Bradyrhizobium sp. AZCC 1610: one gene and its partner. The protein of the gene in region 2 interacts with the protein of the main gene of each other region in a pairwise test. Links are inferred from orthologs where the notes say so. Each region holds a gene or a part of one and is shown on either strand. Other genes may lie near its edges. The genes, in order: V1279_RS35380 and V1279_RS15960.

What was found.
Region 1: the proteins of V1279_RS15960 (region 2) and V1279_RS35380 interact in binary tests that used the Escherichia coli proteins (3 or more experiments, as listed by UniProt). The link is inferred for Bradyrhizobium sp. AZCC 1610 from one-to-one orthologs.

What each region holds. Positions count from the first base shown.
Region 1 is NZ_JAZHRR010000001.1:7,215,789-7,230,932, reverse strand. The notes cover bases 5,259-8,116. They hold V1279_RS35380 (P-II family nitrogen regulator), read right to left. Parts: upstream 6,928-8,116; coding sequence 6,589-6,927; downstream 5,259-6,588. Other genes in these bases: V1279_RS35375 (ammonium transporter), read right to left, coding at 7,235-8,116; V1279_RS35385 (ammonium transporter), read right to left, coding at 5,259-6,550. In the rest of the region: V1279_RS35405 (outer membrane lipoprotein carrier protein LolA), read right to left, coding at 1-528; V1279_RS35400 (DNA translocase FtsK), read right to left, coding at 664-3,105; V1279_RS35395 (aminotransferase class I/II-fold pyridoxal phosphate-dependent enzyme), read right to left, coding at 3,119-4,342; V1279_RS35390 (GFA family protein), read right to left, coding at 4,516-4,923; more of V1279_RS35385, read right to left, coding at 5,108-5,258; more of V1279_RS35375, read right to left, coding at 8,117-8,542; V1279_RS35370 (P-II family nitrogen regulator), read right to left, coding at 8,632-8,970; V1279_RS35365 (DUF4339 domain-containing protein), read left to right, coding at 9,216-10,103; tesB (acyl-CoA thioesterase II), read right to left, coding at 10,108-10,968; V1279_RS35355 (ubiquinone biosynthesis hydroxylase), read left to right, coding at 11,172-12,389; V1279_RS35350 (Trm112 family protein), read right to left, coding at 12,500-12,697; V1279_RS35345 (TetR/AcrR family transcriptional regulator), read right to left, coding at 12,748-13,284; V1279_RS35340 (hypothetical protein), read left to right, coding at 13,362-13,712; V1279_RS35335 (LON peptidase substrate-binding domain-containing protein), read right to left, coding at 13,717-14,391; trxA (thioredoxin), read right to left, coding at 14,432-15,144. UniProt on the Escherichia coli protein: Involved in the regulation of nitrogen metabolism. Regulates the activity of its targets by protein-protein interaction in response to the nitrogen status of the cell.
Region 2 is NZ_JAZHRR010000001.1:3,226,939-3,242,224, reverse strand. The notes cover bases 11,070-14,069. They hold V1279_RS15960 (two-component system sensor histidine kinase NtrB), read right to left. Parts: upstream 13,158-14,069; coding sequence 11,982-13,157; downstream 11,070-11,981. Other genes in these bases: dusB (tRNA dihydrouridine synthase DusB), read right to left, coding at 13,154-14,069; ntrC (nitrogen regulation protein NR(I)), read right to left, coding at 11,070-11,972. Also shown: nthA (nitrile hydratase subunit alpha), read left to right, coding at 1-37; nthB (nitrile hydratase subunit beta), read left to right, coding at 37-696; V1279_RS16005 (nitrile hydratase accessory protein), read left to right, coding at 696-1,079; V1279_RS16000 (acyl-CoA thioesterase/bile acid-CoA:amino acid N-acyltransferase family protein), read right to left, coding at 1,154-2,446; 7-cyano-7-deazaguanine synthase QueC, read right to left, coding at 3,004-3,714; mazG (nucleoside triphosphate pyrophosphohydrolase), read left to right, coding at 3,856-4,671; GTPase HflX, read right to left, coding at 4,682-5,965; RNA chaperone Hfq, read right to left, coding at 6,073-6,321; nitrogen assimilation response regulator NtrX, read right to left, coding at 6,625-7,995; more of ntrC, read right to left, coding at 10,530-11,069; more of dusB, read right to left, coding at 14,070-14,155; V1279_RS15950 (bifunctional 2-C-methyl-D-erythritol 4-phosphate cytidylyltransferase/2-C-methyl-D-erythritol 2,4-cyclodiphosphate synthase), read left to right, coding at 14,443-15,286.

The DNA of each region.
Region 1 (15,144 bases), 4.0 Mb from region 2 along the record:
CAGGAAGCGCAGCGGCGTCTGCGACAGCGGATAGATGTCCTGGGTCGCAAGCTTTGTGTCGCGGACCGCCAGCGACGATCCGTCGGCGATGATCGCGATCGGGCTGGGCGCATCGTACTCGAATCGCACCTTGCCGGGCTTCTGGATGTAGAAATCTCCCTTGGTCTTGCTGCCGTCGGGACCGACCTGGACGAAATTTCCGACCAGCGTCTGCAGGGAGGACAAATAGGAGCTCACCCGGGCAGCCTGCGCCTTCTGGCTGGCGTCGAAGGTTGCAAAAATATTGGCGGGCACATTGCGGTGCGGATCGGGAATCACCGGGTTCGGCGGCGCCTGGGTGGCGCCGGTGGTCATCGGCCCCTTGTTGTCCTGCGCGCTCATCTGCACGCCGCCGTCGCGGGTCTTGGGCGCGGGCTTCGGAACCGGCACGGTCTGCGAGAGAGCCGGCGTCGCGAAGGCTGCGATGGACGTGGCGATCAAAAGGGCCAGTCCGGAGCGCAGCCCGCGATGGGTGGATTGTTGTGTCATCAGGTATTTCGGATCTCTATTCGACGAGGCATCCCGCTGCCAGCCATTTTATCGTGCTTTCGACCAAAGGAGATATCGTTTTTCCGTGAAAATCGTTACGCCGAATCCACCTTTGGCGCCCTTTGGCGCCGCAATCTAGAAGCCGCCCTCTTCCTCCGCGACCAGAATTTCGCGCTTGCCGGCGTGATTCGCCTGCCCGACGATGCCTTCGAGTTCCATCCGCTCCATCAACGAGGCGGCACGGTTATAGCCGATTTGCAGCCGGCGCTGAATGTAGGAAGTCGAGGCCTTGCGGTCGCGCTTGACGATCGCAACCGCCTGCGAGAACAGGTCGCCGCCGCCATCGCCGCCCATGCCGGTGGAATCGAACACCGCGCCGTCCTCGTCGGTCGGCTCTTCGGCCGTGACCGCTTCCAGATATTCCGGCTGGCCTTGCGTCTTGAGATGGCGCACGACCTTTTCGACTTCCTCGTCGGAGACGAACGGTCCGTGCACGCGGCTGATGCGTCCGCCGCCGGCCATATAAAGCATGTCGCCCTGCCCGAGCAGTTGCTCGGCGCCCATTTCGCCGAGGATGGTGCGGCTGTCGATTTTCGAGGTGACCTGAAACGAGATGCGGGTCGGGAAGTTCGCCTTGATGGTGCCGGTGATGACGTCGACCGAGGGCCGCTGGGTTGCGAGGATGACGTGCAGACCGGCGGCGCGCGCCATCTGGGCGAGGCGCTGCACCGCGCCTTCGATATCCTTGCCGGCCACCATCATCAGGTCGGCCATTTCGTCGACGATGATGACGATATAGGGCAGCGGTTCGAGGTCGAGCTTCTCTTCCTCGTAGATCGCCTTGCCGGTTTCCTTGTCGAAGCCGGTATGCACCGTGCGCGTCAGATCTTCGCCCTTGCCCTTGGCTTCGACGAGGCGCTGGTTGTAGCCGTCGATGTTGCGCACGCCGAGCTTGGCCATTTTCTTGTAGCGCTCTTCCATCTCGCGGACGGCCCATTTCAGCGCGACCACCGCTTTTTTCGGATCGGTCACGACCGGCGTCAGCAGATGAGGGATGCCGTCGTAGACGGAGAGTTCGAGCATTTTCGGATCGACCATGATCAGGCGGCACTGATCCGGCCGCAAGCGGTAGACCAGGCTCAGGATCATGGTGTTGATCGCGACCGATTTGCCGGAGCCGGTGGTACCGGCGATCAGCATATGCGGCGTGCGCGCGAGGTCGATGATGATGGATTCGCCGCCGATGTTCTTGCCAAGGCAGAGCGGCAGCTTCGCGTGCGACTCGTCCTTCGTGGTCAGCAATTCGCGCAAGTAAACTTTTTCGCGATGCGCATTCGGCAGTTCGATACCGATGGCGTTGCGGCCGGCGACCACGGCGACGCGCGCTGAGAGCGCGCTCATCGAGCGGGCGATATCGTCGGCAAGGCCGATCACGCGCGAAGACTTGATGCCCGGTGCGGGTTCGAGTTCGTAGAGCGTCACGACCGGGCCGGGATTGGCCTTGACGATCTCGCCGCGGACGCCGAAATCGCCGAGCACGCCTTCCAGCGCGCGTGAATTGGCCTCCAGTTCGGCCTTGTTGAGCGGCTGCCGGTCCGACGCCTTGGGCGCCGTGAGCACCGAGACCGAAGGCAGTTCGAATCTCTCGGATTTGCGCGCCGCCGCACGCGGCGCGGCCTTCTTGCGCGGAGCGCGAGCGGCCGGGACTTCCTCGTCCTCGTCTTCCTCTTCTTCCTCGTCCTCGAATTCCGCTTCCCGCGGGGCCAGTGCCGGCGCAGCGCGGCCGCGGAGGCTCGGTTCCTGCCGCTCGAACGAGGCCGTGCGAGGCGGCGGCGAACTCGACACCAGCGATCGATAGGCCGCGCTCATCAGCCAGGCGACCCGCGCCTTCGCGCTCATCAGCGCGTGATAAACCCATCCGAGCGAAACCGAACTGCTATCCCCTTCTTCCTCGAAGGGCGTATCATCGTCCTCGATCGGTGTCAGCTCTTCATCTCTCGGGCGCGAGCCCCAGCCGCTGGCAAACAGGAAGGCCGCGCACATCGCCGCGAACAGGATGATACCGAGCACGAGACGATAGGTGAAGCCGGCCGGACCGAACACCACGGCCGGCGCCCGCACCAGCGCGTCGCCGACGACGCCGCCAAGGCCGGTCGGCAGCGCCCACGCGCCGCCATGCGGCCAGCAGCTTGCAAAACCCGCTGCGATCACCGTGCAGAGAATCCAGCATCCAAGCCGGAGCGCTTCGCGGTCGAAGGTGCGATGGGTCAGCATACGCCAGCCCCACACCGCGACGGGGAGGATCAGCATGATCGCGCCGAGGCCGAGGATCTGCATCAGGAGGTCGGCGCCGATCGCGCCGGGGTAGCCGAGAACATTACGGATCGGACGCGAAGTCGCGTGGCTCAGGCTCGGGTCCTGTACCGACCACGTCATCAACGCCGCCGCCGCCACGCCGGACAGCGCGATCAGGCTCAAGCCGGCAAGCTCGCGCAGGCGCCGTGCGAGGGCGTCGCGGATTGAGACCGGCAGATGGCCGACCAGGGGAATGACACGTTCGATCGCTGGCATGCTCATGGGGGCCCTGCGATTAATCCAGAATTTCGACCAGCCGGTGCAGTGCCTCGGCCGTTGATTCACTGTCGGAGACCAGCGCGAGGCGGATGTAGCCCGCGCCGGGGTTGAAGCCATCGTTCTGCGGCCGCGACAGATAGCTGCCGGGGATCACGCGGACGCCCGCATCCCGATAGAGTTTCACCGCCGTCGCCTCGTCGCCGCCTTGCTCGGAGACGTCGAGCCAGACGCAGAAGCCGCCGGCGGGCCGCACATAGCCGTAACGGCTGCCGAGAATCTGGTCGGCGAGATCGAACTTGATGCGGTAAAGCCTGCGGTTTTCTTCGACATGCGCCTCGTCGCTATAGGCGGCGACCGCGACGTGCTGCAGCGGCACCGGCACCTGGGGGGCCGCGACGTTGCGCAATTCGTGAAAGGCCGCGAGAAACTTGCGATCGCCGGCGGCAAAGCCGACGCGCATGCCGGGCAGGTTCGAGCGCTTCGACAGCGACTGGAACGCAACGACATTGGCGAAGTCAGGCCCGGCACATTCGAGCGCGCTGCCCGGCGCTTGCCTGGTGTAGATTTCCGAATAGCACTCGTCGCTCAGGATCATGAAGCCATGGCGGTCGGCGAGTTTTTTCAGCCGCGTGAAGTAGTCGTGCGAGGCGACGGCGCCTTGCGGATTGGCGGGCGAGGCGATGAAAATCGCAACGGTCCGGGCCAGCGTCGCATCGTCGAGTGCATCGAGATCCGGCAAAAATCCGTTGGCGAGCGTGGTCGGCAGGTAGACCAGTTCGCAACCGGCGGCGCGGGCGCCCGCGCCATAGGCCGGATAAAACGGGTTGGGCATCAGGATCGCGGGCCTGCCCTTGCGCGGGCCAACATAACGGGCGGCGGTGATCGCCGCGAAAAACAGCCCCTCGCGGCTGCCGCTCAGCACCAGGATTTCGCTCTCGGGATCGATCGGCCGCGGCAGTTGGAACCGGGTCGACAGCCAGTTCGCTGCCGCGCGCCGGAACGGCTCGATGCCCCTGGCGAGGGGATAGCGGCCGAAATCAGCAATGTGCTTCGCCAGAACCGGCCCGACAAAATCCGGCACAGGGTGCTGCGGCTCGCCCAATGACAGCGTAATCAATGGCTTGGCGGGCTGGTAAGGAGCCAGCAACTCGGTCGTGCGTAGAAAAGGCGAACGCTCGGCCTGACCGGCAGGTACGCTGCCGGCGCCCTGCGCCACGCCGGAAGAAGCAGTCATCGCCATGTCTGAAACGCCAGCACTTTCAATAGCGGTCGAGGGACCAAACCTCCGACCGGAAACACATCAAACCACCATAGATACGGCGAGGTTAAGACGCGATTAACCATCGGCGCCGGCGGCGATTTTGATCGATTTGTGGGTTTCGACCGCTCGGATGGCGAGGGTTCGGAACTGCGCTACCGCTGCGGAAGCCGCTCGAAAGCCGGCATGCCCTCGGGCACGTGGTGGTAGGGCTGCTTGTCGATGGTGTAGATCGCAATCTGCGGTTCGCCGAACAGGCTGGGATCATCGAGCGTGCCAACCTTGACGACCACGGCGGGCAGTCCCGGCGGGCGCGTTACAACGTGCGTGCCGCATTCGGCGCAGAATTCCCGCGTCACCGCGCGTTCCAGGTCGGCGCGGGTGAATTGCTTGGGAGCTTGCCCGGTATACTTGAAGCCGGCGACCGGCATCAGCAGGAACATGTTGGTCGAGCCGCCCGAGATGTACTGGCACTCCCGGCAGTGGCACTGCGCCTTCATCATCGGCTCGCCCTCAGCGACATAGCGCACCTTGCCGCAATAACATCCGCCTTCGAGTTTCATGGCGCTTCTCCCTGTGCTGTTGCCGGCATTTCGACGGATCGCGCCCGGTTTGGCAAACCCTTTTCGCCAAAAAGAAAGGGGCTCCAACTTGCGCTGGAGCCCCTCAACGGTCAGGGCATTGCCGGGTATGTGCCCGAACCGGAGTTGTGGGTGCGACCCCTTGGGGATCGCGCCCCGGGAGAACCTACATGTTGTAAGCGCGCTCCGTGTGCTCGGTGACGTCGAGGCCTTCACGCTCGGTTTCGACGTTGACGCGCAGGCCGACGATGACGTCGACGACCTTGAACAGGATCGCCGAACCGATGCCCGACCACACCAGCGTGGTGCAGACGCCCCAGAACTGCGAGGTCATCTGCGCAACGAAGTCGTAGTCGGCGATCTTGCCGGCGGCGTAGTCCATGACGCCGGTGCCGCCAAGCGCCGGATTCACCAGGATGCCGGTGCCGAGTGCGCCGACGATGCCGCCGACGCAGTGCACGCCGAACACGTCGAGCGAGTCGTCATAGCCGAGCGAGTTCTTCACCACGGTGCAGAAGAACAGGCAGACGACGCCGACCACGAGACCGAGCACGATCGCGCCCATCGGACCGGAATAGCCGGCCGCAGGCGTGACCGCCACGAGGCCTGCCACCGCACCCGACAACGCGCCGAGCACGGAAGGATGACCCTTGACGATCCATTCCGCGAACATCCAGGCCAGCGCCGCGGCTGCGGTTGCAACGAAGGAGTTGGTCATGGCGAGCGCGGCGCCGCCGGAGGCCTCGAGGTTCGATCCGGCGTTGAAGCCGAACCAGCCGACCCAGAGCAGCGAAGCGCCGATCATGGTCATGGTCAGCGAGTGCGGAGCCATCAGCTCCTTGCCGTAACCGACGCGCTTGCCGATCAGCAGCGCACCGACCAGACCGGCGATACCGGCGTTGATGTGCACCACGGTGCCGCCGGCGAAGTCGATCGCGCCCTTCTTGAAGATCCAGCCGGCGTCGGCATTGATCTCGTCGAGCTTGGCCTGCGCCGCGGTCTTCGCCGCACCATCAGCCGCCGCGGCAAGCGCCTTGGCTGCATCCGTGATCAAGTCCGGTCCTGGCCAATACCAAACCATATGCGCGATCGGGAGATAGATCAGCGTGACCCAGAGCGGGACGAACAGCGCGACCGCCGCGAACTTCATGCGTTCGGCGAAGGCGCCGACGATGAGGGCGGGGGTGATCGCCGCGAAGGTCATCTGGAAGCAGATGTAGATGAGCTCGGTGATGTTGGCGTCGACGCTGAAGGTCGCGGCTTTCGAATCCGTCGTCACGCCCATCAGGAAGGCCTTGGAGAAGCCGCCGATGAAGTCGGAACCGCCGGTGAACGCGAGGCTGTAGCCATAGAGCGTCCAGAGAAGGACGACGATGCAGACGGTGTAGAAGACCTGCATCAGCACCGAGAGCATGTTCTTGGAACGGACGAGACCGCCATAGAACAGCGCCAGGCCCGGGATGGTCATCAACAGCACCAGCACTGTCGACGTCAGCATCCAGGCGTTGTCGCCCTTGTTGACGGTTGGCTCGGCGTAGGCAGCGGTCGCGGCGAACAGGCCGACTGCGAGGGCTGCCAATCCCGCGCTATAGGGACGTTTAAACGTCATTTGGTTTTACTCCTAAGTGGTAAGGTTTGAGCGCGAAATCAGAGGGCCGCGGCATCCGCCTCACCCGTGCGGATGCGCACCGCATGGTCGAGGTTGATGACGAAGATCTTGCCGTCGCCGATCTGGCCGGTCTTGGCAGCGGAGGTGATGGCGTCGATGGTCTTGTCGACCTGATCCGAGGCGACAGCGACCTCGATCTTGATCTTGGGCAGGAAGCTCACGGCGTATTCGGCGCCGCGATAGATTTCCGTGTGGCCCTTCTGGCGGCCATAGCCTTTGACTTCCGTCACCGTGAGACCATGAACGCCGATGGCGGTCAGGGCATCCCGGACTTCTTCGAGCTTGAATGGCTTGATGATCGCCATAACAATTTTCATGGGTATTGTCCCCGCTTGGGCCCGGTTCAGACCGACCGGGCGTTCTCGACTGAGATTCACCACGCGGAGATGTTCACTACGCGGGCACAGCCAGGACCCTTAGAATCAAATGCCGTGCCAGATCGAAGCCGTTCCCTAACAGACTATGAATCCGGCCCTTTTCGCCCTTTGCGGGAATTGCACGTTCCTGCGCCATTCCGTCGCGCCCAAAGCGTAGTCAGGCTTGCCCAAATCGTGGGCAGGCGCTGTTCAGCGACGCAATCCCTGCTCAGAGGCAGTGCAAGGAAGTGGTAACGGGGTGGGTGGCCTATTGCAGCGCTTCGCCGTGCTGCGAGATATCGAGGCCTTCCAGCTCCTGCTGCATCGACACCCGTAGCGGCGCGAACATGCCCACCAGCTTGAGCAGCACAAAGGTCATGCCGCCGGACCACACCAGCGTGGCGGCGATCCCATAGAGCTGGATCAGGACCTGCTGCGCATTGCCCTCGATCAGGCCTGCGGTGCCGCCGATCGCGTTCACCGCAAAAACGCCGGCGAGCAATGTGCCGGTCAGTCCGCCAACCCCGTGGACGCCGAACACGTCGAGCGAGTCGTCATATTTGAAGCGCTGCTTGAGCCAGGTGCAGGCCCAGAAGCAGAGGGTTCCCGCGACGACGCCGATGATGACGCCGTGCCACGGCGCAACGAATCCGGAGGCCGGCGTGATGGTGCCAAGACCGGCGATGGCGCCTGAGATCATGCCGAGCACCGATGGTTTGCGCCGTGTCGCCCATTCGATCGCGGCCCAGGTCAGCGCGCCGGCGCAAGCCGCCAGATGCGTCGCGGTGATCGCCATGACCGCGCGCGAGTTCGCGGCCAGCGCCGATCCGCCATTGAAGCCGAACCAGCCGACCCACAACAATCCGGTGCCGATCACGGCAAGCGACAGATCGAATGGCGCGAGGTTCTCGCTACCATAGCCTTGGCGCCGGCCGATCACCATCGCGGCAACCAGACCGCCGATGCCGGCGGAAAGATGCACGACGAGGCCGCCGGCAAAATCCAGCACGCCCATGGTGCCGAGGAATCCGCCGCCCCACACCCAGTGCGCGAGCGGCACATAGACGAACGTGAACCAGCCGACGGAAAAAAGCAGATAGGCCGAGAACCGCATCCGGTCCGCCACCGCACCCGCCACCAGCGCCACCGTGATGATCGCAAACGTCATCTGGTACAGCATGAAAAGCGCTTCCGGTATCGTCTTCGCCGCCGGGTTGACGCTCTCCATCGTCATTCCGATCAGGAACCAGCGATCGAGCGTGCCGATCCATGGACCATCGCCGACGAAGGCCAGCGAATAGCCGAACGCCACCCAGAGGATCGAGATGATCGCAACGGCAGCGAGGCTCTGCGCCATTGTCGCCAGCACGTTCTTCTTGCGCACCATCCCGGAATAGAACAGCGCCAGACCCGGTATCGTCATCATCAATACCAGCGCGGTGGCGACGATCATCCACGCGGTGTCGGCGGCATTGATGGTGGACGTTTCGGCGGCCACGGCCGGCGTCGCGAGCGAGCTCGCCGCAAGAGTGATGAGCGCAGCATTCCCCGCTGCACGATACGATGGTGCCCCCATGGAATTCCCCCGGCGTGTTGTCGTTTCGTTGTCGTTTCTTGGCTTGCCCGTCAGCGTCGTTGCCGCCGCGCCTTCAATTCAGTGATGTCTCAGAGCGCGTCGCTATCGGTCTCGCCGGTGCGGATTCTCAGTGCATGGTCGATCGGCGTGACGAAGATCTTGCCGTCACCGATCTGTCCGGTGCGCGCGTTCGCGGTAATGACTTCGACCGCCTTGTCGGCGACGTCCGAGGCGACCGCGATTTCGATTCGGAGCTTGGGCAGGAAGTTCACGACGTATTCGGCGCCGCGATAGATTTCGGTGTGGCCCTTTTGGCGGCCGTATCCCTTGACCTCGGTCACCGTCATGCCGTGGACGCCGATGGCCGTCAGCGCCTGGCGCACCTCGTCAAGCTTGAAGGGTTTGATGATCGCGACGACGAGTTTCATGGTCAGGCCTTCATTTCCCTGGATATCTTTTGAGCACTCGGCATGCTGACCGCCCGGCGGCTCGCTGCCCACGCAAATCTGGCATCTTTCCGGGCAAATGGCACAAAAAAGTTGCAGGTAGAAGGGAAAACATTTCGGGCTGGTGACATCGATCACTGTACAGGCGGTAGGATCGTCCGCCAAAATGCGGTTTCACCGCCAGCCGTCCGGCTGGCTTCCCCCTCTCCACGGCTCAAGGGACAAAAATGTCGAACCGATCGTGGTTTTATGCATCCAGCGGCCAGCAACAGGGCCCCTATCCCGAGGCGCAGCTCCGCGACCTCGTTACCCGGGGCATGGTTGGGGCGGACACGTTGGTCTGGACCGAGGGGATGTCGGGCTGGCAGCGGGCCGGAGACATTCCCGGCTTGGTTCCCGGCGGATCAGCCCCGCCCGCTTTCGCACAGCCCGGTGGCCCGCCACAAATGGCCGGAAGCTATAGCGGGGGCCCGCTGTCGATCGATTTCGGAATCTTGGAGTTTACGTGGCGCAGCCTCGTGCTTGTGATCGGGCTCATCCTCATCATCCCGGCCCCGTGGGCCCTGGTGTGGTACCTCAAGTGGATTGTACCGTGTGTGCAAGTGCCGGGACGGCCGAACCTTAGCTTCGCAGGCGAGGCGATGACGATCGTTCCGTGGTATTTCGGGGCCCTCGTGCTCATTGTCGGCGCGGGCCTGACCGGCATTGACTTGCTCAGCAACCTGATGAGTCTCGCTCAGATCGTTCTCTACTGGCTTTTCCTGAGATGGTTCGTCGCGAACCTTGCGTCCAACGAACAGCCGCTCGGGCTCAGCTTCTCCGGCTCGTTTTGGGTCTATCTCGGATGGACCATTCTGGCGGTTGTCTCCATTATCACCATAATTGGCTGGGCGTGGGTTTACGTAGCCTGGATGCGCTGGTTTTCCCGGAATATCCAGGGCACGCGGCGCGAAGTCGTCTTCATCGGCACCGGCCTGGAGTTTCTGTGGCGTGCGATCGTGACTGCAATCGCCAGCAGCTTCATCATCCCAATTCCATGGATGTATCGCTGGATGTGGCGCTGGCTGGCGTCGCAGACTGTTTTGGCCGAAAGAGGCACGCAGGTAAACGCGTAAAACATCACTTGCGCTGGCGCACCGAGCCTTCCTGGGCCACCGACGCCACCAGCGTGCCGTCGGGCTTGAAGATCAGGCCGCGGGTCAATCCGCGGCCGTCTTGCGCGCTCGGCGAGTCCTGCGCGTAGAGCAGCCATTCGTCGGCGCGAAACGGCCGGTGAAACCACATCGCGTGATCGAGGCTGGCCGGCATCATGCGCTTGTCGAACAGCGTGCGGCCATAGCGCGCCATCACCGCATCGAGCAGCGAGAAATCCGACGCATAGGCCAGCGCGCACAAATGCAGCGCCGGATCGTCGGGCAGCTTGGCCGCGGTGCGAATCCAGACATGGATGCGTCCATCATCGATCTTCTGGCCGAAATATCGGCCGAGCTCGACCGGGCGCAGCTCGATCGGCCGGTCGGATTCGTAATAGCGGCGGATGAACTCCGGCATCTCCTTGAACATCGGCTGCTTCGACACCTCTTCCGCCGTGAGCTTTTCCGGCGGCGGGACATCCGGCATCTTGTCCTGATGGTTGAACGCGCCTTCCTCTTCCGCATGGAACGACACCATGATCGAGAAGATCGCGTTGCCATGCTGGATCGCGGTGACGCGACGGGTCGAATAGCTCTTGCCGTCGCGCAGGCGTTCGACCTGGTAGATGATCGGGATCTGCGGATCGCCGGGCAGGATGAAATAGCAATGGATTGAATGCGGCAGGCGGCCCTCGACGGTGCGGCAGGCCGCGACCATCGCCTGCCCAATCACCTGGCCGCCGAACACCCGCTGCCAGCTCGTCTTCGGGCTGTTGCCCCGGAACAGGTTCACCTCGAGCTGTTCGAGATCGAGAATGGAAATCAGGTCAATCAGGCCCTTGGACATGGCGGTGCTTTCATTTCGTGGCGCGCCTCGAAGAGGGCGAATCCGGAATCTCGTGCCAAAACCTCTGGATTCCGGGTTCGCACTGACGCGCGCCCCGGAATGACGGTCCGCTTACGTGCCCTTGTTTCGAAACCCTGTTTCGCCCAGCTAATATCAGGTAGCAAGTCTGGTCTAATGTGACGGCGTAACCGGGTAAGGATCGCATGGCGGCACAGCGAAGCATTGTCATCTGCGGCGGCGCCTTTGCCGGGCTGGCGCTGGCGCTGGCGCTCCGTCAGGGCCTTGGCGCGGATATTCCCGTCATCGTGGCCGATCCGGCCCTGGCAGTGCGGCCGAGCCGCGATCCGCGGGCGACCGCCATTGTGGCCGCGTGCCGGCGGTTGTTCGAGGCGCTCGGCGTCTGGGGCCAGGTATCGGACTCCCAGCCGATCCTCGACATGGTCGTCACCGATTCCAGGCTGGAAGATGCCACCCGTCCGGTGTTCCTGACCTTTGCGGGAAATGTCGAACCCGGCGAACCCTTCGCCCACATGGTCGAAAATCGCCGGCTGATCGATGCGCTGGTCGCCCGCGCCGAGGCTGAAGGCGTCGATCTCTGGGCCACGGCGGTTTCGACCTACGATTCACGTTCCGACGGCGTCACCGTGACGCTCGCCGACGGCAATGTCATCGAAGCAAGCCTGCTGATTGCCGCGGACGGCGCGCGCTCAAAACTGCGCGAGCGCGCCGGCATTGCCACCCATGGCTGGGACTACGATCAATCCGGCATCGTCGTTACCGTGGGTCATGAGCGGGATCATCACGGCCGTGCCGAAGAGCATTTTCTCCCGGCGGGTCCATTCGCGATCTTGCCGCTGACCGGAAAGCGCTCGTCGCTGGTGTGGACCGAGAATCGCACCGAGGCCGCACGCATCACCGCGCTTGGCGAAGCCGAATTCCACGACGAGCTGGAGAAGCGCTTCGGGCTGCAGCTCGGCGAGATCAAGGCGCTCGACAAGCCGCGCGCGTTTCCGCTCGGCTATTTCGTCGCGCGCTCATTCATCGCCGAGCGGCTGGCGCTGGTCGGCGACGCCGCGCATGTGATCCATCCGATCGCCGGGCAGGGGCTCAACATGGGCCTGAAAGACGTTGCGGCGCTTGCCGAAGTCGTGGTCGACGCGGCCCGGCTCGGCATCGATCCCGGGCAGGCCGATGTGCTCGACCGCTACCAGCGCTGGCGGCGCTTCGACACCATGGCGATGGGGCTCGCCACCAATTCGCTGAACTTCCTGTTCTCGAACGAATCGACGCTGCTGCGTACCGTGCGCGATATCGGGCTTGGCCTCGTCGATCGCGCGCCGCCGCTGAAGAACCTGTTCATCCGCCAGGCTGCGGGACTGTCCGGCGAAGTGCCGCGGCTGTTGAAGGGCGAGGCATTGTAGTTTCTCTTATCGTAGCCCGGATGGAGCGGAGCGAAATCCGGGAACGGTCTCGCAAGTCGATCGGACCAACCCGGATTGTGCTTCGCTCCATCCGGGCTACGCGATTTCCCTCACTCAATCTTCCGCGCCTCTTCCGGCAGCATGATCGGGATGCCGTCGCGGATCGGATAGGCGAGCTTGGCGGAGCGCGAGATCAGTTCCTGCCGGGTCGAATCGAATTCGAGCGGGCCCTTGGTCACCGGACAGACCAGGATCTCCAGCAATTTCGGATCGACGGTGCCGTCGAGGCGTTCGGGCGTGGCATTCATTTGCAGTCTCCGGCTAGGCGCTGGTGCTTAGCATATCGGATTGCAGCCTGTCATGACGCGGCCATCCGGACCAGTTCGTCGAGCACGGTCTGTTGCCGTGCTTTCGGCAAGGGCTGGTCCGACAGAGCAAAGCCGAGAAAAGCCCAATATAGAATTTGCGCCCGGGCGCGGGCAATCTCCGCCGATAATCCGGACTGCGCCAGAAGGCCCTCTACATAGCTCAGCCGGCGCCGGTCGATCGCCTGCACGGCGGCGCGGGCAGCGGGATCGACGCTTGCCCAGGTGCGGACTGCCCGTTCCAGCGTCAAGCGTTCGCCGAACACGCGGCGCAGCAGCAGCGCGAGCGGGTTCTCGTTGTTCGAGGCCGCCTCGACATTGGCGATGATCTGCTCGGCCGCAACTTCGTGCCAGCGCGCGAGGATCGCGGCATGAAACGCGCCGATATCGGCAAAGTGCCAGTAGAAGCTGCCGCGCGACACGCCCATCGCCTTGGCCAATGGTTCCGCCTTCAGCGCGGTGAAGCCGCGGCCCGCCAATGCTTTCAGGCCCTGGTCGAGCCAGTCCTTTGCCGACAGCTGATTGTTCATGTTCCCACCATACACTACTGTATTGACAAGCGCCAGAACGTGGCGCACAACCATACAGTAGTGTATGGAGACATCGGATGCGCGATCTCATTTTGCAATGCGCTGGCGTCGCTGGAATAGCGGTGGCCCTGATTCACGGCGTGCTGGGGGAAACCAAGGTGTTCGCTAGGGCGACCATCCAGCCGGAGAGCCTGCGGACCCTGATCCGCCTTGTATGGCAGGCGGGTACGGTGGCCTGGATCGGCGGCGGCGTGCTGCTGATTGCCGCGCCCTCGTTTGGATCGGAGAGCGCGCGGCACTGGATCGTCGTGACGATCGTCGCGGTCTACGCCTTTGCTGCCGCCGCCAATGCCTGGTGGTCGCGCGGCCGCGGCTTCGGCTGGAAAGCGCTCGGCGCCGTCGTCGTGCTCGCGGTGGCGGGGTACTGAAGCGCTACTGCAGCCCGGTGTCACCGCTGGTGCGCTTCTTGGCGAGGTCCATTTCGGTCACCGCGATCAGAATTTCGGCGCGGGTTTTCAGGTCGGGCGCCTCCAGCATCGCCTGCTTCTCCGCCGGACCATAGGGCGACATCATGGCGAGCGCGTTGACCAGTGCCTCGTTCGGCGCGCTCTCGATACCTTCCCAATCCACTTTCAGATTGTTGGCTTCGAGAAAATCCGTCAGCACATCGAGCAAGGCCGCGCGGTCGACGGCTTCTTCGCCTTTGCGCGCCACGAAATCGTCGGCATAGGGAAAGAAATCCACCTTGCATTGCCGATATGCGGTCAGTGCCGAGATTTCTTCGACCACCTTGAAGCGCGCGACGCCGGTCAGTTCCAGGATGTAGCGGCCGTCGCCGGATTCGGCGAGCTGCGTTATGCGGCCGACGCAGCCGACCCGGAACAGCTCCGGCCTTACCTCGTCCCTGCTGCGGGAACTATCCGGCTGGATCATCCCGATCAGCCTATGGCCGTCGCGTAGCGCGTCATCCACCATCGCCAGATAGCGCGGCTCGAAAATATTGAGCGGCATCTGGCCGCGCGGCAGCAGCAGCGCGCCCGGCAACGGAAACACCGGAATGATTTCGGGTAGCTCGCCGGGTCCGCGGTATTCGGCATTGATCGGCATCTGCAGTCCCGGTCAGTTCGTTGGTTCGGTGGAATACGCCTTACGAGAAGAGAACCGTCGACAGCCGCTTTCGTCCCTCGACGGTGGCTTCGTCGGCGCCGCCCCACGCCTCGAAGAACTGCACCAGCTGCTTGCGCGCGCCGTCATCGTTCCACTTGCGATCGCGCTTGACGATCTCCAGCAACTGGTTGGTCGCCTCCGAGCGCTTGCCGAGCGCGTTGAGCGCGGTCGCCAGGTCGAATCGCGCCTGATGGTCGAGCGGGTCTGCGGCGACCTTCTGTTCCAGTTCGGTCACAGGACCGACCGCCTGGGCCTGCTCGGCAAGGTCGATCGAGGCCTGCACTGCCTTGACCGCCGCGTCGTTGCGCTTCGATTCCGGCACCATCGCCAACGTCTGCTTGGCCTGCTCGACGGCACCCGTCGTCACATAGCATTTCGCCAGCCCCGCGAGCGCCGCGATATTGGTGGCATCGAAACCCAGTATCTCGGCATAGATCCGGGCTGCCGCGGCGGGATCGCCTTCCGCCAGCACGGCCTCGGCCTCTTGCAGGATCTCTGCGATATTCGGCTCGCCCGGCGCCGTCATGCCCTTGGTGAGTTTGTCGATGAAGGCGTTGATTTGGCTCTCCGGCACCGCGCCCATGAAACCGTCGGCGGGCTGGCCGCCCACGAACGCGATCACGGCCGGGATCGACTGAATGCCCATCTGGCCGGGGATGGCCGGATGCTCGTCGATATTCATCTTGACCAGCT
Region 2 (15,286 bases):
CACGGGGCTGCCGAAACAGCCGGGCGAGACCGCCTGATGGACGGCGCGCATGACATGGGCGGCGCCAAGGGCTTTGGCCCGGTTGTAGCAGAGCCGAACGAGCCGGTGTTTCACGGCGACTGGGAGCGCCGCGCCTTTGCGCTGACGGTCGCGATGGCGCGTCCGGGCGGCTGGAACATCGATATGTCGCGGTTCGCCCGCGAGAACCGACCGCCCGAGGACTATCTCAGCAAGAGTTATTTCCAGATTTGGCTGGCTGGGTTGGAAACGCTGATGATCGAGCGCGGGCTGGTGACGCGCGAAGAGATCGAGGCCGGCAAGGTGCTGTCGCCGCCAAAGCCCGGCGTCACGCCGATCGCTCCAAATGAGGTCACGCCGGCGATCCGGCGCGGCGGCCCGACCGAGCGCGAGGCGAAGCGGCCTGCGATGTTCGCGGTCGGCGAGACTGTGCGGATGAAGGACATCCACCCGGTGACGCATACGCGGCTGCCGCAATATGTCCGCGGCCATCTCGGCACCATCGAGCTCAATCATGGCTGTCACGTCTTCCCCGACACCAATTCGCTCGGCAAGGGCGAGGATCCGCAATGGCTCTACACCGTGCGTTTCGACGGGCCGGAATTGTGGGGCAAGGACGCCGACCCGACGCTCAGCGTCTCCGTCGACGCCTGGGAATCCTATCTGGAGCGCGTGTGATGAATCTGACCCCGCAGCAGGCGATGCGCGCGGCCGTCGCTGTCCCCGGCGTGCCCCGTGACGAGGACGGCCCGGTGTTTCGCGAGCCGTGGGAGGCGCGCGCCTTCGCCATGGCGCTGGCCCTGCACGAGGCCGGCGTCTTCACCTGGAAGGAATGGGCGGAGACACTGGGCGCGCAAATCAAGCGCGCGCAAGCCGAAGGCGATCCCGACACCGGCGAGACCTATTACCGGCACTGGCTCGCCACGCTGGAAACGCTCGTCGCCGCCAAGGGCGTCGCGACGTCGGATCTCCTGCACCGCTACCGCGACGCCTGGGACCATGCCGCCGATCGCACACCGCACGGCGCGCCGATAGAACTGACAGCGGAGGATTTCGGCTAAAACGCGCGTGATCGTGCGCCCCTGTCTACTCATCATCATGGGTCCGCAGATGCGGCTTGGGTAAGACAGACGGGTTATCTGCGACTCTTGGCTGCCGCTTCAAGAAATTGGAGCATCTGACGCCACGCATCGGCACCAGCCTCGGCATCGGCCCTCGGAGTCCCTCCCTGCGCATACATAAGGCCGGCAAAGCCTTCGGCCTTGAAGCCGATGGTGTTCGTCGTTCTGGGTCCATAGGGCAACAGAATGAGATGACCGGCGCCTTGATATTTCAGATGATGGAATGGAAATTTGAAACTATTTGTTTTCAGACGGTTCATGGCGATTTCGGCAAGAAGCCACGATGGCCACATCTGGTCGTCAGTTCCCGACACCAACAGGATGGGTCCGCGAATATTTTCGACAGGGATCATGGCGCGTTCGACGGCACCTACATCACGGAGATGATTGAGGTAGATCGGCGTATATGCCCTGGGTTTTCCAGGCTCCTGTGCCGGGATTGGTTCAACGCTATCATTGTTCTGTTGCAGGTAGGGCAATGGCTTGCCGCGGAACGTCCATGATGCAGCTGGCCGCGAGTCGGCTTTCTCCGCTAGTCCAATTGGCCCGAAGATGACGCCGCTCGGTACCCAAGCACTCACGGCATTGATATCCGGAAAAGTGGCGCCGAGCAGTAGAGCAAGTTCGCCGCCGCGCGACGGGCCCCAAACGGCCAAAAAACCCTCGCGCAGCCAGGATTGCGCTCGCATCCAGCGAATCGCATTCTCAAAATATTCCAGGGGAATATTGACGAGTCCGCGCGGCAGACCGGGCTCGGCAAAATACGCCAGGTTGAACGCGGCGTAGCCGCGCGATGCCAGCATCGCGCCGGTAGTTTCATCTATGCCTCCGCCGCCACCGTGAACGATGAGAACCGAAGGGTGCGGGCCCTCACCTGGCGGAAGAAACAGAACGCCGACCAAGCCATCTGTGCGAATGACTTGCCGGGTAATCCCTGGGCCGGCCGAGCGGCGCGTGATAGTCAGTTCGGCCCGCTGACCATTAAGACCGACGGCCTGAACATCGATGAAGGAAGGTTGCATGATCCAGCCATCGGGAAGCGGCGAGCTACGAGGCACAACGCGTTCTGCGGACCAGATCAGTCCCATGGCGGCAATGCCTTCGTAACTGCCTGATATCGGAGCCTGTTGCGCGACAGCGACCCGGCCTTTGTGGTCGGTGACGAAGGTCGCCTCAGCCCGCCAACGCGAGTGACTCGGAAAAATTTGGGTCGCCGCAAGGGTGACCGGCTGACGCGGCGCAAATCCCTTGAGCTCGATGGCGAGAGGTACATCCATCAGCGCATCAGTATGGTCGACGACGATCATGGGCGACGTTTCCGATTTACTGCCGTCTGGCAAGCTGATTGCTGCTGCGGCTATGATGCCGTGAAGTGCAAAAGAACGCCTGTCGAGTCCGCCTCCTCTTCGCATTTGGCTCCTCATTGCATACGCGCCGTCAGGTCAGCGTCAGCATGCACTCCTACCTGTGATTGTAAATGGCTCGAACGCCAGCCAGGACATCAATTGAATGATCCGCCGATCCCCCGCCGGCAACTGATACGATCAATACACGACTGGCCCGAGCCGCGCTTGATTGAGCGAGTGCCGCTACGGGGCTGCCTTGCCTCGAAAAGCCAGTGCGCGCGGACCGGCATTCCCTGCTCCCTCTGTTTTTGAGGGACAACGTCATGCAAAGCTCGGGCGTATCGCGCCGCGAGAAGGCGAACGCACATACTCGAAACAGGATCGAAGTTCTCACCACGTCATTGCGAGCCAACGGGTCGCGCGAATGCGCACCCGATGACAGACTCCACGAAGCAATCCATCAAGCCGCGCACATGCAGGTATCTAAAAGTTCAGTGAACGAAGCTGTGCCCGCTCCCTCACATTTCCGCGTACTCCCGCCAACCCTTCGCCCGCAACGCGCAGGCCGGGCATTCGCCGCAGCCATAGCCCCAATCGTGCTGCGCGCCGCGCTCGCCGAGGTAACAGGTATGGGAGTGCTCGCGGATCAGATCGACCAGCCCTGCCCCGCCGAGTTCATGCGCGAGTTTCCAGGTCGAGGCCTTGTCGAGCCACATCAGCGGCGTATGCAGTTCAAAGTTCTTCGCCATGCCGAGATTGAGCGCGGACTGCAGCGCCTTGATGGTCTCGTCGCGGCAATCCGGATAGCCGGAATAATCGGTCTCGCACATGCCGCCGATGATGTGACGGATGCCACGCCGGTACGCCAGCGCCGCCGCGAAGGTGATAAACACCAGGTTGCGGCCGGGCACGAAGGTGTTGGGCAGACCGTCCTCGCCCATGGCAATGGCGACATCGCGGGTGAGCGCGGTGTCGGAAATTTCGGCCAGTGTCGGAATTTCCAGCGTATGGCTCTCGCCGAGTTTTGCCGCCCAATCCGGGCGCAGCGATTTCAGGCCCGACAGCAGCCGGTCGCGGCAGGCAAGTTCGATGGCGTGGCGCTGGCCGTAGCTGAAGCCGAGCATTTCGACGCGGGCAAAGCGCTGCAGCGCCCAGGCCAGGCAGGTGGTGGAATCCTGCCCGCCGGAGAACAGCACCAATGCGGTTTCGGAACTGAGTTGTTCATTCATGGCCTGCCCTTATCACTCCCCGATCCACAGGCCAATCGGCTCAAATGCGCGGCAAAGCGGCTTGTTCCGCTGGGATCGCTGCACGCAATGCGGCATAAGGCAGGAAGCGCCAAGCCTTGAAAGCAAGCCTTCGGAAATCACATGAAACCTTCCCGCGATATTTCACGCCTGATCGAGGTCATGGCCGCCCTGCGCACGCCGGTGACAGGCTGTCCGTGGGATCTCGATCAGAATTTTGCGACGATTGCGCCCTACACCATCGAGGAAGCCTATGAGGTCGCCGATGCAATTACCCGTGGTGACCTCGACGATCTCCGCGACGAGCTTGGCGATCTGCTGCTGCAAGTGGTCTACCACGCCCGCTTGGCCGAGGAGCAGAACGCGTTTGCCTTCGGCGACGTGGTCGAGGGGGTGACACGCAAGATGATCCGGCGGCATCCGCATGTGTTTGGCGACGAGAACGGTGTCGTTACATCAGGCCACGTCGCGGAGAATTGGGATCGCATCAAGGCAGAGGAGAAAGCCGAACGCGCCGCGCGGCGGCCGCCGGAAGAGATTTCGCACAAATCGCTGCTGTCGAACGTCAAGGCCGGCCAGCCGGCGCTGACGCGGGCGATGGAATTGCAGCGCAAGGCGTCCACCGTCGGCTTCGACTGGAACGATCCTCGCGCGGTACTGCACAAGATCCGCGAGGAAGCCGACGAGATCGAGGCGGCGTTGGATCGTGGCGATACTGAGGAACTCGCCGCTGAGACCGGCGATCTCCTGTTCGCGCTGGTCAACCTGGCGCGACATGTCGGCGCCGACCCGGAATCCGCGCTGCGCGGCACCAACGCCAAATTCGAGCGGCGCTTCGCCTATATTGAACGTGCGCTGGCAGCCAAGGGCCGTTCGCTGGAGCAGGCCTCGCTGGAGGAGATGGACGCGCTGTGGAATGCGGCCAAGGGCGAGGAATAAATCCCACCCGCTATCGGACGTGATGCGGCACGGCGTCGAACCTGGAGACCACGATGTCGCGCTTGGTCTCGTCGACGCGCACGGTCATGTCGAAGCGGCCGTCGTGGAGCTCCTTGTTGAGCACTTCGGCATTGCGATGCAGCCAGCTGATGCCGGCGCCATCGGAAGCATCGATCGACAGATCGAGCGTCGTGCGCGTCGCCGCCAGCCGATCCTCGATCGCGGTCAATAGCTCATTGACGCCCTCGCCCGATACGGCGGAGACCAGGAAACAGGGGTGCTCCGCCGGACGGCGCGCGGCGATATTGCGCAGGTTTTCGCGTTCCTCGGGATCGAAGCGATCGATCTTGTTCCAGACTTCGAGGATGCGCGCGCCGGCGTCCAGATCAATTCCGAGCTGGCGCAGCACGGTGTCGACGTCGCGCTCCTGCGCCTCCGCGTCTTCATGCGAGATATCGCGGACGTGGAGAATGATATCGGCCTCCAGCACCTCTTCCAGCGTGGCGCGAAACGCCGCGACGAGTTGCGTCGGCAGGTTCGAAATGAATCCGACAGTGTCCGACAGCATCGCCTTGCCGCCATGCGGCAGGCTCAGCGCGCGCAGCGTAGGATCCAGTGTCGCAAACAGCATGTCGGCCGCCTGCACGTCGGCACGCGTGAGCCGGTTGAACAGCGTCGACTTGCCGGCGTTGGTATAGCCGACCAGCGCCACCACGCGGTACGGCACACGCTGCCGGCCGGCGCGATGCAGCCGCCGCGTCGCCTGCACCTTCTTCAGTTCATTTTCCAGCCGCGCGATGCGGTCGCCGATCAGGCGTCGGTCGGCTTCGATCTGGGTCTCGCCGGGGCCGCCCATGAATCCGAATCCGCCGCGCTGGCGCTCCAGATGGGTCCAGGAGCGCACCAGCCGGCTGCGCTGATAATTGAGATGCGCCAGTTCGACCTGCAGCGCGCCTTCCTTGGTCTTGGCGCGGCGACCGAAGATTTCTAGGATCAGGCCAGTGCGGTCGAGCACCTTGGTGTTCCACGCCTTCTCGAGATTGCGCTGCTGGATCGGTGACAGCGCGCAATCCATCACCACAAGTTCGATATCGTGGCCCGCGATCAGGCCGGTGATCTCCTCGACCTTGCCCTTGCCGAGATAGGTCGCAGGCCTGATCTGGCTGATAGGCGCAATCAGCGCATCGGCGATCGTGAGGTCGATGGCGCGCGCCAGACCCGTCGCTTCCTCGAGCCGGGCCTCGGAGTCGCGCTCGACATCGCTCGCCTGCGCATCGGCATCGCCGCGGCGCATTCGCAAGTAAGGGCCGATGACGATCACCCGCCCGCTTTGCTTACCCCCCGCCGACCGCGGACGATCGGCACTCCCTTTACGTTCAAGGGGTTCCAATCAGTTCACTCTCACGCCGGTGCATCCTCGCCGCCTTCGAACAACTGAATCGGAGCCCCCGGCATGATGGTCGAGATCGCATGCTTGTAAACAAGCTGCGAATGACCGTCGCGCCGAAGCAGCAAGCAGAAGTTGTCAAACCAGGTAACAATCCCCTGCAGTTTCACTCCGTTGACCAGAAAAATCGTTAGTGGCGTTTTCGTTTTACGAACGTGATTAAGGAAGGTGTCTTGTAGATTTTGTGCGCGGTCTGCCGCCATTGTTTTTGTCCCGCCGTCTCGTGCTTCTTTTTGTTAAGCCGGTTGTTGCTCTCTCACGGAGCCTGCCCCGACTCGCCGGCGTCCCCTGAGATCCCCCTCCGGTCGGCTCGGCAGCACGATTAGAGGGTACGCGCGGTTTTAAGGCAAGCCGGTTCGGGCCCCGCCTAGCAGGAACCCAGTGGCCATTCTCCGTAAAAGTGCGGAAAGAGATAAATATTCCAAAGCAAGTGCATGGATCGGCTCAAAGCGAGCGAGATGAGCCGCAGATTCCGGAACGTACGGAACAAGCGATTCACTCAAGTCTCAGCCAACCCCAAGCGCCTTGAGCTTGCGGTGTAGCGCTGAACGCTCCATACCGACGAATTCGGCGGTGCGCGAAATGTTGCCCGAGAACCGGCTGATCTGCGCGATCAGGTAGTCACGCTCGAACACTTCCCGTGCCTCGCGCAGCGGCAGTCCCATGATGTGCTCGCCATTGTTGCTGGTCGGCATCGCCGGCACCATCGAACCCACATCCTGCGGCAGCATGTCGGCGGTGATGATCGCTTCAGGACCGCCGCCGGCCAGAATCATGACGCGCTCGACATTGTTGCGGAGCTGGCGGACGTTGCCGGGCCAGACATGCGACTGCAATACCGCCATTGCGTCCTGGCCGATCTGCCGCTTCGGCAAGCCCGTCGCCGCCGATATCTGGTCCATGAAATAGTCGATCAGTTCGGGGATGTCCTCGCGGCGTTCCGACAGTGGGGGGACGCGGATCGGCACCACCGACAGCCGGTGGTAGAGATCCTCGCGGAATCGCCCTTCCGATATTTCTTCCTCCAGGTTGCGCGCAGTCGAGGAGACGATGCGAACATCGACATGGATCTTGCCGGTGCCGCCCGCGCGCTGAAAGGTCTGATCGACCAGCACGCGCAGGATCTTGTTCTGGGTCTCGCGCGGCATGTCGGCGATTTCGTCGATGAACAGCGTGCCGCCGTGGGCCTCCTCCAGCGCGCCCGGCTTGCGCGCCTGCTCGCCGTTCGACTGCTCGATACCGAACAATTCGACTTCCATCCGCTCCGGAGTGATCGCGGCGGCGTTGATGACGATGAACGGTCCTTCTGCACGGCTCGATGCATTGTGCAGCGTGCGCGCGGCCAGTTCCTTGCCCGAACCGGAGGGGCCGACGATCAGGATGCGGCTGTTGGCCTTGGCCGCCCGGTCGATGGTCTGGCGCAACTGATTCATGCAGGCGGAGCGGCCGGTGAGAACGCTCGCGGTGGGAGCGAGTTGCTTGAGTTCCTTCACCTCGCGCTTGAGGCGTGAGGTTTCCAGCGCCCGCGTCGCCACCAGGATCAGCCGGTCGGACTTGAACGGCTTTTCGATGAAGTCATAAGCGCCGCGCTTGATCGCAGCCACCGCGGTCTCGATGTTGCCATGGCCGGAGATCATCACCACGGGAACGTCGGCGTGATCCTTCTTGATCTGCTCGAGCAATTGCAGGCCGTCGAGCTTGGAGCCCTGCAGCCAGATATCGAGAAACACCAGATGCGGACGGCGGTTGGCGATCTCGGCCAGCGCCGAATCGCTGTCGCGCGCGGTACGGGTCTTGAAGCCTTCGTCGTCCAGGATGCCCGCAACGAGGTCACGAATATCGGCTTCGTCGTCGACAATCAGAATGTCACTGGCCATGGGTTACACCTGTCTTGTCAGTTGCCTGTTGCGGCTTCGGTTTTTGCTTCATCATTGGTCGCGGATGCCGCCTCATTGGTTTCGCCTGACGGCGCTTTTGTTTCGTCAACCTGTGGATTTGCGCCCGAATCCGGCCGCTTCGCTTCCGCCTTCGGCGCATGGCCTGACACGGCGAACCGCAGCCGCATCCAGGCGCCGCGCTGCCCGGGCCGGAAATCGGCGGCATCCTTGAGTTCGATGCGGCCGCCATGGTCTTCCAGCACGCGGCCGACGATGGCGAGCCCGAGCCCGGTGCCCTTCTGGCGCGTCGTCACATAGGGCTCCAGCAACCGCGCACGGCTCACCTTCGGCAGGCCGATACCATTGTCGATGACGTCGATCACGATGTCGTCGTTTTCCTGCGCGGCAATGACGTCGATGCGTCCCTTGCCGAGTTCTTCCGGCGGCACCTGCTCGATCGCCTCGGTCGCGTTCTTGATGATGTTGGTCAGCGCCTGCGAAATCAGCCGGCGGTCGAACTGCGCGCGCATCGGATCCTGCTTGATATCGGCCTCGATATCGAGGTCGGGATGGCCGACCTTCATCAGGAATACCGCCTGCCGCACGGTATCGGCGACGTCCTCGCCTTCCATGACCGGTTTTGGCATCCGCGCGAAGCGGGAGAATTCATCGACCATTCGCCTGATGTCGTCGACCTGCCGCACGATGGTGTCGGTACACTGTTCGAAGATGCCCTTGTCTTCGATGATGACCTTGCCGAATTTACGGCGAATGCGCTCGGCCGAAAGCTGGATCGGCGTCAGCGGATTCTTGATTTCGTGGGCGATGCGGCGCGCGACGTCGCCCCATGCCGATGTCCGCTGCGCGGAGACGAGCTCCGTAATGTCGTCGAGCGTGATGATGTAGCTGTCGCGCGACTGGCTGGTCTGCTCGGCGCTGACGCGGACCGACAGATTGCGTTCATGGCCGTCGCGCGTAATCGTGATCTGGCCCTGCACCAGGCGTTGCGTGCCCTCGCGCGCGGTCTTCATCATGTCGTCGAGCTCAGGCAGCACGTCCGACAGCGGATGGTCCAGCGTCTCGGACTCGGCATGGCCGATGAGTTTCTCGGCCGAGCGGTTCAGGATGCCGACGCTGCCGGAGGCGTCGACGCCGATGATGCCGGCGCTGGCCGACGACAGCACCGCCTCGATGAATCGCCGGCGGCTGTCGATCAGGTCCGAGGCGTTGACCAGTTCGTCGCGCTGGGTGCGCAATTCAGCCGTCATCTTGTTGAAGGTCTCGCCGAGCTGCGCGAGATCGCCTTCGGATTTGTGTACCGGCACCTGGACATGCAGATCGCCGGTCGAAACGATATTGGCCGCGCTCATCAGGTTGCGGATCGGCGCTACCAGCCAATTGGCGAAATTCAACCCGATCAGCACCGACGCCATCAGAATCGTGAGCGCGATCACCGCGAACATCAGTGCGAAGGCGACTTGAATGCCGAGCCGGCGGGATTCGATCTGGGCGTATTCGGCAACGCTGGCCTGGGTCTGCTTAAGCTGGCTGACCACCCGCGGGTCGAGCAGACGGGCAACGTAAAGAAAAGTGTCAGTGAAGCCGTGGAGGCGAATTATCGCTGCGACGTAGTTTTCTTCCGGGAATACCGCGATCTCCGGTTTGCTTTCACCGATATTGCTGAGGAACTCCTGCGGCGGCGTCGCGAATTGCTGCTGGATGCCGGTTTTGCGCCGTCACCAGAACGTTGCGATCCTTGTCGATCAGCATCGCGCCCGGCAAATTGCGAGAGGCCGCGTTGTTCGTCAGCAGCTGGAAAAATGACTGTCGGTCCTGGTCGAAAAGTGGCCGCGCATTGGAAAGATCGTTGGCCATCCCCAGAATGTCGCCATTGATCAAATAGGCGTGCTCATTGACATAGGCATGGGCAATGTTCAGCGAGTTCTCGATCGCCGCTCGCGTCGGCCCGGAAAACAGCCTGTCGAGGCCACGATCAAGGGTGATATTGGCGACAATGGCAACCACCACCGCCGGCAACACCGCGATGACGGAGAACAGGCTGACGATCTGGACATGCAGCCGTGCCGCAGCCCTGCCGCGCCGCCGCGCCTGAATCACCTGCCAGACTTCGCGGATGATGATGCCGACCAGTAGCAGGATCGTCGCCGCATTGGTCAGCAGGAACGAATAGACCACGTTGCGGGTCGGCTCGATCGGCGTCAGACCGCTCAGGACCACGAAGGTCAGAAACGCCGACAGCAGCGCGATCGCGACCGCAAACGGCACCACCGACCTCCGCAGGATCCCTCCTCCGGATTCAGCTTGCGATGGATCCAACGATGGTGCCGAGGTCTCTGCGGTGGTCATTCCGGCAATCGGTGAGCTGAAAGGGCTTGTGCCCGCCTGTCGCGGACTGATGCTTTCATATCACAATGTTGCCAAATTGCGACAATTCCGCGGCCATCGGACCGCTAAAGCGATCGATCCCCAGCCGCGCCACCCGTCTTTATTGCGAAGGGAAGCGAGTGCAATCCCTAGCCGCCGCTCCGGTAAACCTGAATGTCGAGGTCCCTGATCTTTTTTCGCAATGTGTTGCGGTTGAGGCCGAGCAGGTCGGCTGCGCGGATCTGGTTGCCTCGCGTGGCCGCCAGCGCCGCGGTGAGCAGCGGCACCTCGATCTCCTTGAGGATGCGGTGGTAGAGGCCCGGCGGCGGCACGCCGTTCGGGAAGCCGGAGAAATGCGAGGACAGGTAGGCCTCGACCGCGCCCCCGAGATTCTCCACGCCGATCGGGGCGTTGCCGCCTGAGGTGACCGCCGGCGGTGCCAGCTCGCCATCGATCACCGACCCCGTGATCACGTCCTGCGGGTAAAGCGCGGCCAACCGGCGCGCCAGGTTTTCGAGCTCGCGCACGTTGCCGGGCCAGCGGTGCTGTTTGAGCCGTTCGACCGCCAGCGTGTCGAGCTTCTTCGGCGGCAAGCCGTCCTTTTCGGCGAGCGAGAAGAAATGCCTGATGAGATCGGGCAGATCCTCGATCCGCTCGCGGAGCGGCGGCAGGCGCAGCGGCACCACGTTCAGGCGGAAGAACAGGTCTTCCCGGAATAGGCCCTGCTGGATCAGGATGCGCAAATCCTTGTTGCTCGCCGCCACGATCCGAACGTCGGTCTTGATCGGGGTGCGCCCGCCGACGGTGGTGTATTCGCCCTGCTGCAGCACCCGCAGCAGCCGCGTCTGCGCTTCCATCGGCATGTCGCCGATTTCGTCGAGAAACAGCGTCCCGCCTTCGGCCTGCTCGAACCGGCCGGAAGCGCGGGTATTTGCCCCGGTGAACGCGCCGCGTTCATGGCCGAACAATTCGGATTCAATGAGATCGCGTGGGATCGCCGCCATGTTGACGGCCACGAACGGGCCGTTACGCCGCTTGCCGTAATCGTGCAGGGCGCGGGCGACCAGTTCCTTGCCGGTGCCGGATTCGCCGGAGATCATGACTGTGAGGTCGGTCTGCATCAGCCGCGCCAGCACCCGGTAGATTTCCTGCATCGCCGGCGAGCGGCCGACCAGGGGGATCGAATCGAACTCGCCCTCATCGGCGGCATGCGCCACCCGCTCCTTCGGCTCGGCCAGTGCGCGGCCGACGATAGTGATGAGCTCCTTCAGGTCGAACGGCTTCGGCAGATACTCGTAGGCGCCGCGTTCCGAAGCCCGGATCGCCGTCATGAAGGTGTTCTGCGCGCTCATGACGATGACGGGAAGGTTCGGCCGCATCTTCTTGATGCGGGGCAAGAGGTCGAACGCGTTCTCGTCAGGCATCACCACGTCGGTGATGACGAGATCTCCCTCGCCCTGGCTGACCCAGCGCCATAGCGTCGCGGCGTTTCCGGTCAGGCGAACTTCATACCCAGCGCGCGAAAGCGCCTGGTTCAGAACCGTGCGGATGGCGGTGTCGTCATCGGCAACGAGTATGCTACCTGCGGGCATCATGGTTCCTCATCTTGCGTCCTGAGAGGCAGGCGGCAGCGTACCCGGAACGCCGTCGCGGTTGCTTTGGTCGAACTGTTTGGTGGGACTAAACATCGGCAGCAGCACGCGAAAGGTGGTCTTGCGCGGCTGGGATTCGCATTCGATGATGCCGCCGTGATCGCCGACGATCTTGGCAACCAGCGCCAGCCCGAGCCCGCTGCCGGTTTGCTTGGTTGTCACGAAGGGATCGAACAGGTTCGGCAGCAGGTCTTCCGGCACGCCGGAGCCGTTGTCCTTGACGCAGAATTCGAGCGGCAACGACACCCGCGATTTCTTGCCCGGCACCGACAGGCGGACGCCGGGACGAAACGCGGTGGTGAGCTGGATTTCCGCATCGCTGCCAAGATCGGCGACCGCTTCGGCGGCGTTCTTTACCAGATTGAGGAACACCTGAATCAATTGGTCCTGGTTGGCCAGCACCGGCGGCAATGACGGATCGTAGTCCTCGATGAAGCGGATGTTGCGAGCAAAGCCCGACTGCGCCAGCCGTTTGACGTGATCGAGCACGGAGTGGATGTTGACGGCTCCACGCGCCACCGGCCGGTCGTCGCCGAACACTTCCATGCGGTCGACCAGGGTGACAATGCGGTCGGCCTCGTCGCAGATCAACCGCGTCAGCATGCGGTCTTCAGATGAGGCCTGCTGCTCGAGCAGTTGCGCAGCGCCGCGGATGCCGGACAGCGGGTTCTTGATCTCGTGCGCCAGCATCGCGGCCAGCGCGATCACCGAACGCGCCGCGCTCCGATGCGTCAGTTGCCGGTCCATCTTGTCGGCGATGGTGCGCTCCTGCAGCATCACGACGATGTGGCCGGGCCGTTCGGTGAGCGGGGCGACGTGAAGATCGACCTGGCGATCACCGCCGATGCGGGGCGTACCGAGGTCGACCTTGTATTCGTTGACCGGCGAGCCGCTCGAGCGCACCTGGTCGATCAGCGCCAGCAGCGGACTGCCGAACGGCACCAGCTCCTTCAGCGACTGCCGGCGCAGGAATTGCGTCGAGATTTCGAAGAAGGATTCGGCGGCTATATTGGCGTCGACGATGCGGCCGTCGGGCGCCACCAAAAGCACCGGATTGGGCAGCGCGTTGAGGATGGCCTCGCTGTCGGTGGGCACCGGTCGGCGATGTTCTGCGGCTGACGTCATGCAGCAGCACTCCATGCAAAATCGTCGAACGCGTCCTGGAGCGATCGATGCACCCGGTGCGGATCCTCCGACGTCAGAATGTCTTGCCTCCAGCGCTTGAGCTTCGCGGCCGGCGCGCGGCTGCACTGGGCTGCGATCTCCAGCGCCCAGCCGAGATGTTTTCGCGCGTGCTTCAGTCCGATACGCAGGCCGTAATGGCGGCAGATTTCATCGTAGAGCGCGCGGATGTGGCTGAGCTGGTCGGCGAGGTCAGGCGCGGTCTCGGCCTTTCCGGTTTCGAGCCGGCGTCCGATCTGCCCCGGCAACCATGGCTGGCCCTGCGCGCCGCGCCCGATCATGACAGCATCGGCGCCGGAGGTTTCGAGCGCCTGCACCGCCTTCTCGAACGTGGTGATATCGCCGTTGACGACGAGCGGTACCGAAATCGCATTCTTGACCGCGCACACCGCGGTCCAATCAGCCTCGCCCTTGTAAAACTGGCAGCGCGTCCGTCCGTGCACGGTAATCATCTGCACGCCGGCCTGCTCTGCGCGGCGCGCCAGTTCGGGCGCGTTGAGCGAGCGATCGTCCCAGCCGAGTCGCATCTTCAGCGTCACCGGCACTTTCACCGCCGCAATCGTGGCTTCGATCAGCTTGAGTGCATGATCGAGATCGCGCATCAGCGCCGAGCCGGATTGACCGCCGGTGACATGACGCGCCGGACAACCCATGTTGATATCGATGATGTCGGCGCCGGCCGCTTCCGCAACCCTTGCGCCCTCCGCCATCCAATGCGCCTCGCAGCCCGCGAGCTGAACGACGTGCGGTCCGACACCGGCTGTCTCGCAGCGCAGAAGCGACATCGGCCTGCCGTGCACGAGTTCATCGCTGGCGGTCATCTCTGAGACGACCAGCCCGGCGCCGAGCGTGGCGGCAAGACGTCGAAAGGGAGCATCAGTGACGCCGGACATCGGCGCCAGGAGAACCCGGTTGGCGACAACAATTTCGCCTATTTTCAACGGCTTAGAGCGTGAACTTTCCGGGCCGGTCACGGCATTCTCATGGTTGGGGCGGCGGCTTCATTGCAACCGTCGACGCATATTGTGAGCACAAATCTTGGGCAGTCAAGCTTCTTGCCTACACTTTAGACAGATCTATCATTTGTGCAAGTGCACTGCAACAAAAACCGCTTTTCCCACAGCTAGTGGGAATCGCTCTGTTTTTCCGTATTCGGCATGGTAAGGGCTGTGCGCCAGTGCGCCCGACGCCCCTCCTCATCCCTGATTCGTTCCGTATTTGAGTCCCGATGCCCAGACCTGAGCGTACCGCAGCCATCCTCGTCGCAGCCGGACGCGGGCTTCGCGCCGGCGCCGGCGGACCCAAGCAATATCGCGAGATCGGCGGGCAGACCGTGATCTTCCGCGCCATGGAGGCGTTCTGTCGGCATCCGGACGTGTTCGCCGTGCAGCCGGTGGTGAATCCCGATGACGCCGCGATCTTCAACGAGGCTGTCGCGGGACTACGTCACCAGCCGCCCACCAAAGGCGGCGCGACGCGTCAGGCTTCGGTGCATGCCGGCCTCGAAGCGCTGGCCGCCGAGAAGCCTGACATCGTCCTGATCCACGACGCCGCACGGCCCTTCGTAACGCCTGCGGTGATTTCGCGCGCGATCGACGCCGCCGGCCGCACCGGCGCGGCAGTCCCTGCGATCCCGGTCACAGACACGATCAAGCAGATTGGCGATACCGGCAACGTCGAGGCGACGCCCGAACGCGCACGGCTACGAATCGCGCAAACGCCGCAGGCGTTTCGCTTCGATGTGATTCTCGATGCCCATCGCCGCGCCGCGCGCGACGGCCGCAGCGATTTCACCGACGATGCGGCGCTCGCCGAATGGGCGGGATTGACGGTAGCGACCTTTGAAGGCGATCCTGCGAACATGAAACTGACGACGCCAGAGGATTTCATCCGCGAGGAAGCTCGCCTCGCTGCCCAGCTCGGCGACATCAGGACTGGCACCGGCTACGACGTGCACGCCTTCGGCGACGGCGATCATCTGATGCTCTGCGGCGTACGAGTGCCGCACACCAAAGGTTTTCTCGCCCATTCCGACGGCGACGTCGGCCTGCATGCCCTGGTCGACGCCATTC